2 regions of the Clostridium lapidicellarium genome follow, and region 2 is predicted to be linked to the other one. Evidence: riboswitches for the same ligand, from Rfam matches in the RefSeq annotation. Region 2 holds a riboswitch; the other holds the start of a gene.
What was found. A riboswitch is a leader RNA that binds a small molecule or an ion and turns the genes downstream of it on or off. The one in region 2 is predicted to bind cobalamin.
Positions count from the first base shown of each region.

Region 1: linked by a shared signal. The riboswitch ahead of AB8S09_RS02785 (leucine-rich repeat domain-containing protein) and the one ahead of AB8S09_RS09725 (hypothetical protein) in region 2 are both predicted to bind cobalamin.

Region 1 covers NZ_JBGFFE010000002.1:163,263-166,697, reverse strand. Annotated here, with positions in the region: cobalamin riboswitch at 1-164, shown strand, start outside; gene AB8S09_RS02790 (hypothetical protein) at 473-1,291, shown strand; cobalamin riboswitch at 1,535-1,721, shown strand; gene AB8S09_RS02785 (leucine-rich repeat domain-containing protein) at 1,944-3,435, shown strand, end outside.
Region 2 covers NZ_JBGFFE010000013.1:10,970-14,404, reverse strand. Annotated here, with positions in the region: gene AB8S09_RS09730 (ECF transporter S component) at 1-85, opposite strand, end outside; gene AB8S09_RS09725 (hypothetical protein) at 235-1,752, opposite strand; cobalamin riboswitch at 2,006-2,177, opposite strand; gene AB8S09_RS09720 (alpha/beta-type small acid-soluble spore protein) at 2,244-2,441, opposite strand; gene AB8S09_RS09715 (energy-coupling factor ABC transporter ATP-binding protein) at 2,598-3,425, opposite strand.

The DNA.
Region 1 (3,435 bases), on a different contig from region 2:
GGGTTATAAAAGGGAAACCAGGTGAGAAACCTGGGCGGTCGGGCCGCTGTAAATGGGAAATTTCAAAGTAATACCTCCAAAATTTTCAGATAAATTTGAATAAACCGGAGACATACTTGAAAAAGCCATAAGTCAGAAATCTTAACCTGGATATTTCATAAATAACTTTCCATGAAAAAGTGATTATGAGCTAAAGGCAATAAGGGGACAAGCTTAGGATTTATAATTTTGCATAAATGGACATGCCTTTTTAATAGTTTATATTTGAATCACAGCCTCAAAATCACTTTCAGGAAAAGAGGACTGTGATTTTTATATTTTAAGGGGGTGATGTTATATAAGGTATATGATAACAGGTCACTTTCTATTTAACATGGAGTTTAGGGGTAGAAAAATAATTGAAAGGAGATCTTAGTTGATGTTTAAAATTTTGAAAAATAAAGCATTTGCATTTGTTCTAAGCGTACTGGTAATGGCACTTGGGGTAGTTGTAGCACCTTCTTTTACAAACAATGCGCAGGCGGCGGCAGCTTCTGAGAAAACAGTTTACGTGGACGTGGAGAAGAATGTTTTGGGAGAATCCCCACTTATAAAACCGGTAAAGGTTACACTGGATGATTCTAAAACTATACTAGATGCAACGAAACAGGCTGATCCCAATATTGGTATAGATGCAACTACGGGTCAATATGCGTATATAAAAGCATTCCAGGATAATTCAGATAATCAGGCTGATTTTCAAGCTAATTATCCATCTAAATTTTATGATAAGCTTGATACTGTAACAAAGGGTGTTATTTTTAAAAATGATATATTACATCAGCCAATTATAACTGATACAGGCTGGCTTAGAGAAAAAGAATGTGACGGAGTATCTGGTTGGACATTTACAGTAAATGATTCGCAAACTTATGGTAGTAATGGAACTTATTATACTGCAGCAACTGCTTTATCCAATGTTCCAGATAATGCTGTAATACGTTGGGAGTTCTCGGCAGCAATGGGTGCAGATCTTGGAATAGCAAATTCAGCATATTTACCAACTGAAGTTACTGATGATGGTTACTACAACTGGGATACTTCAGTATATGTTGCACCACTCTTTGAAAGAGTAAGTAAATCAGATCTTATAAGAGATATGGCTAATTATGAAAACAAAAATGATGAAAACTATAAAGCAGCATTAACAACATTACAGACACTGCAGGCTACACAAGATCAGGTTGATGAAGCAATTAAGGGGTTATCACCTGCATCAACTGGAGCTAATATGGCGGTTTCTGGTCTGTAGTTAAAACAAATAACTGGCTATAAAATAGATTGATCCTCGTGGGTCAATCTATTTTTTATGAGATATTATTTTGTATATTAATTTGTGATTTTATAGTTAACTATATGCAGTAAGCATACAGCCAATGTCATATAAGTTTTATGTAAGATCAAGAATAAATTGTTAAAATAAAATGAAAATAATGTTGACTTTGGTAAATTTATATTTTATACTAAAAATTAGAGAATTAAATAATTTATGAAAATTTAATATATTATATCAGGTGCTGCTATATTTGACAGTTAAAAGGAAAAGTGGAATCGTAGCCACTGCAGCCCACCGTTGCTGTATGGAAGATGAAACCCCAATATGTCACTGGATTATATATCCGGGAAGACGGGGGAGTAAAATGAATCCAAGCCAGAAGGCCTGCCTGGTATTTTGTCAATTCTTTCGGAGGGGAAGACATTACATAGATTGCTAGACTGTTTGCCTTTATATTTTTTGGGTAAACAGTTACATTTAAGTAAAAATGGAGAACTCTCTGAGTTCTCCATTTTTTATTTTTATAATTATAAAATACCTCCCACAGCGTGAGGTATTTTTGCTGTTATAGGCAATCTTAATTGTGGATTTTATGTTGTAAATTGAATTTTAAGGAGGGGAGATTGAAATGCTGAGGAAGAAAATCGAGATGCTGCTGTGTATATCTGCAGTATGTTCCGTATCATTTGTCGCAGCAGACACAGGAAGGCTTAATACTGTCTATGCAGAAAGCCTTAATTCCAATACACCTGTGGTGAGTGAGCAGAATACTGAAGATAGTGGAGAAGAAGCTGTCGCCATAAATAATGCAAAGTTAAAAACCAAATTGACAGAAGCGGCCAATAAAGGCAGCGGCTATACGGGAGATTTAACTACATCTGACCTTGCATCTATTACAGGAGATATTGACCTGTCAGATCTTGATATTAAAGATGAGGATATGCCAATTATGAAATATTTAACTGGAGTGTCCGGTATAAATTTATCAAATAATACAGCTATTACTAGTAAAGGATTTAATAAAAAATATTTTGACTGGACAGTACCTAAGAAATTAGACTTCAGCGGTTGCACTGGGATTTATTATAATTATTTTTCTACATCACGTTCTGCTTTTCTGGGATGTGCCACGCTGGAGTCAATTTCTTTACCAGATAACATAGGTATTATCCCTACTGGAATTTTTGAAAATTGTACTGGTTTGACTTCCATAACTATTCCGAAAGGAGTTACTGATATAAAAAGTAATGCATTTAATGGTTGTACAGGCATTAAAGAAGTTAATTTGGATGATGGATTGTTGAATGTTTGGGATGAGGTATTTAAAGACTGTACCTCATTGAAGTATATAAAAACTCCTAGTTCTGTAGCAAGCTTTGGAGTAAATTGTTTTAGTGGAGATATAAATCTTGTAGTGGATACTCGGGGGACAAACTTTAAGCCTGAAGATGAGTCAGAGTGGGGGGATACCTCAGGAGTAGTATTTCTATATGGCGAGGATGCCAAGCTTCAGGATAAACTGACTTTAAAGACTGGAGGAGAGGAAGCAATTATTTTGCAGATTCCAGATGGTAAGACTGTTAATTGGGGAAGTAGTAATAATGAAGTGGCTGCAGTTGATGAAAATGGGAAGGTTACAGCGGTGAGTCCTGGTACTGCATTTATATATGCCAAGACTTCCGACGATACCTACAGTGGATTTTGTACTGTTACAGTTACCGATGAAGACGTACCTGTAACCGGGATAAATCTTAATAAAACAAATACAACTTTGGAAAAAGGAAGTACCGATAAGCTCACGGCAACTGTTACTCCCGAAACTGCCACTGACAAGGAAGTGGCATGGACAAGTAATAAACCCGAAGTAGCCACAGTTGACCAGGATGGGAATGTAGCTGCAGTGTCCAAAGGTACGGCGATAATAACTGCGGCTGCAGGAGATGGAAAGGAAACTGCCGCTTGTACTGTAATAGTCACCGATAGTAGTGCCAGTCCCATAGAGATAAGTACTGAGCTGCCTGAAGGTAAAACTTCTTTTAAATTGGGTGATGATGCTAAAGTAATTGTAAAGGCTGTGAATAATTCTGGTGAAGAACAGCCAGTTTCACTCATGCTGGGGC
Region 2 (3,435 bases):
GTACGACAGAAATTGCAGATAACATGCCGATTATAGTAATCTTTCTAACGGTCAGCTTTGACCATTCATTAACTTGTCTTTCCATAATTTTCCTCCGTTGTTATTCATTACGATATAACACGGAAACCTCCTTCAAAAAAATTTTAGTTCAGTTTTTTTATAAATACCGACGATTTTATTCTATCACTTTTATCAAAAAGTTCAATAAATCAGTTAAAAAAAACACAATATCTTTTAACCCCTGCGTATTGGGAATCCCCCATTAAAATATTCCTCGGGATACAATAAATCTATAACTTTACTTCTGCTGCACTTTCCTTTCTCCATAAATACATCAGGTATCCCGCTCAAATTTACCCTTATATTCTCCAGTGGAAATATATCACATATATTATCTATACACTCTGCCGCAGAATTATTTCTTGATTTTTTTATATATTCCAATATGTTCTTCCCCTTTAGCCAACCCGAGTTTTCATATTCTTTGTCATAATTCAATATGGTGCATTTCAGTTTATGTTTATCGCTGCCGGATATAGAGGACATAAAAAAAGTTTTAACCATAATATCGTCTATAGGCAGACTATACCCCGCAAAAATTATATGTTTTGCATTTTTCATAAGAAGTCCCATTTCAGTCTTAAGTTCTTCTAAAATAGGGGCATTTCTCTTCTTTGAAAGGCTCTGTATTATGAGATTCATATCATATGGATAAGTTATCTGGCCGCAGTAGGGACATTCTATGGCACCTCTCTCATACAACTTCTCCTTCTCAGTGGTGTATTTCCAATTTTTCTGAAGAGGTTTTAAAATGGACGGTCCAAAAATTTCGGTAGACAGCCTATCCCATTTTTCTGCAAAGCTTATTATCGATTTGCCGCATTCAGGACAAATCCTAGTTCCAAACATACCGTGTGGAAATAGTATTTTCCCTATTCTTATTATCCTAGAAGGATAATTATAATCATTTATGCTCTTACATTGAGGCTCATCTGTAACATAACATATACCTGACTCACCATCATCCAGCTGGGTAGAAGATATCTGGGTTCCAAAATCATCGTAAAGCTGTAATTTTAAGCCATCTTTCAATTTAATCGGATTCTGGTTTCTCTCCTTGTGTACATTAAATAGATTCCAGAGAATTACAGGATCCCAGTTAAAAGATATTATGGCATAGGAAAAAAGATAAAAACGTCTTGTATTTCTCTTATAATTTCTGTTTTCAAATGCCTGTGCTTCTTCTATCATGAGATCAGTAAGCACTTTTGCAAACTCATAATAAGGTTCCATTTTTTCTCTATCCGTGTAACCTGGAACATTTTGAATGCTAAATCTCTCCAATTCTTCAATAATCAAAATAAGGCATCTCCTAGCTGCCTTGACCCTCTCTGCCCTCAAAAATTGTGTTCTTCCATTTACAAAAGCATTGAATCCCATATTGTTGTCAATAAGTTGATCAAGCAGGGTGAAAAGTTCATGCATATTGATCTTGTTATTTGTATTTACTATGGCTTCAAGGGCCCTTAAATCATATATCTCTGATATTTTTGAATCTTCAATCAGATCCTCAACAATCAATTTTTTAAAGGCACCGGCCAGTTTTTCGTTTTTCCCTTTCAAAAAAGAAAAATCGCCTCTACTAATTTTTGAAATAAGCTGCATCAACTCCTTGGTTGCATGGAGCCCCAGGCTTTTAGTTGCACCGGCTCCCCAGAGTATAACGGTTTCAGGCCAATATTTCTCAGACATGATCTTATCCTTCCTTTCAGAAACACTTGATATTATTATAAACCAATGTTACAATATTTAAAATATAAAAAATGCACCTATTTATCCATGACAAACAAGTGCATTTTTAAAGGGATTAGATATGTTTAAGTTAACACCAACATATATAAAAAGGGACTTCTTTTGGAAGTCCCTAATTACCACACTACAAAACTCTGTCACTAAAAATAACAGCAGTATTACAATTGATAAATCCTTCCCTCCGAAAGATTACTACATACCTAGACACAGGCAGGTCTCCTGACTATCGGTTCATCCTTTTTTCCCTTCCCAGAAACTTTCCAGTGGAATCCAAAATCGTCACCTTATACAGTAGCGGGGGCTGTAAGGGTATCTCACCCTATTCCCTTTTAATTATCAACTAAACCTTATGCCTTTTTATTAAGTTATATTCTATATTATATACTTACTGTCCATATTCGTCAAGTGAAATTTTTTTACATTCACGTTTTTTACTTAAGTCCCTCTTCATAGGACTGTATCATTTTCTTTACCATCTGTCCTCCGATGGATCCTGCTTCTCTAGATGTAATATCTCCATTATATCCATTTTTCAAACTTACTCCTACTTCTCTAGCTGCCTCCATTTTAAATCTATCAAGAGCTTCTTTTGCGTCTGGAACTAAAGATTTTCTTCCATTGCTTGCCATATTAATTCCTCCTTTTATCCACATAGATTTTTTATTGAAGTATTTTATTAATTGTGTATTTAGAGTTTATGCATTTCGTAATTTTATAAACTATTAAATTAATAGCAAATATGAAAAAATCACTGAAATCTTGTTAAAAATTCCAGTGACAGTACATCATTTTTTATTTTCTAAAACATTCTTAGCTTGTCCAATAGTAAGAGGAAGGGTATCAACTTTTAATACTCCATCTTTCTCCAGTATTTCAACAAGATGGGCTACTCTTGGAAGCCTTAAATTAATTTTCCGAATAAGCTCCTTCTGATTAAATACTTCCTTGGTAGTGCCTCCCATCACAATACTTCCCTTATCCAAAAGATACACTGTATCAGCTAAAAGGGGAACTGTATCTACATCATGTGTTGCAAAGATCAGGGTAATTCCAAGTTTTTCATTTATTGAATCCAAAAGCTTAATTAATTTATATACCCCTCTTGGATCAAGAGCTGCGGTAGGTTCGTCCAATACCATAACTTGAGGTTTCATCGCAAGAACACTTGCGAGAGCAATCCTCTTTTTCTGTCCTCCGCTTAAATTATGCGGGCTCTTATCATCATATCCTGTCATTCCAACCACTTTTAATGCCCATGCTATGGTATCCTCCAGCTTTTTTCCCTTCATTCCCATATTTAAAAGTCCATAGGCTATTTCCTGACGAACTGTGGAATTAAAAAGTTGATCATCGGAATCCTGAAATACCATACCTACCATCTGCCTTATTTTGACCAAGTTTTTTTTGCATACCTGCAGTCCGTCTATTGTAATAGTACCTGATTTAGGTTTTGAAATTCCATTAAACAGGTGAAAAAGTGTCGACTTGCCTGCACCATTTGGTCCTAGTATTGCCACTTTCTCACCTTTTTCTATCTTCATATTAACATTTCTAAGTGCCATGCTGCCGTCACCATAGGCATAGCTGACATCATCCACTTCAATAAGTGACATAAATTATTCT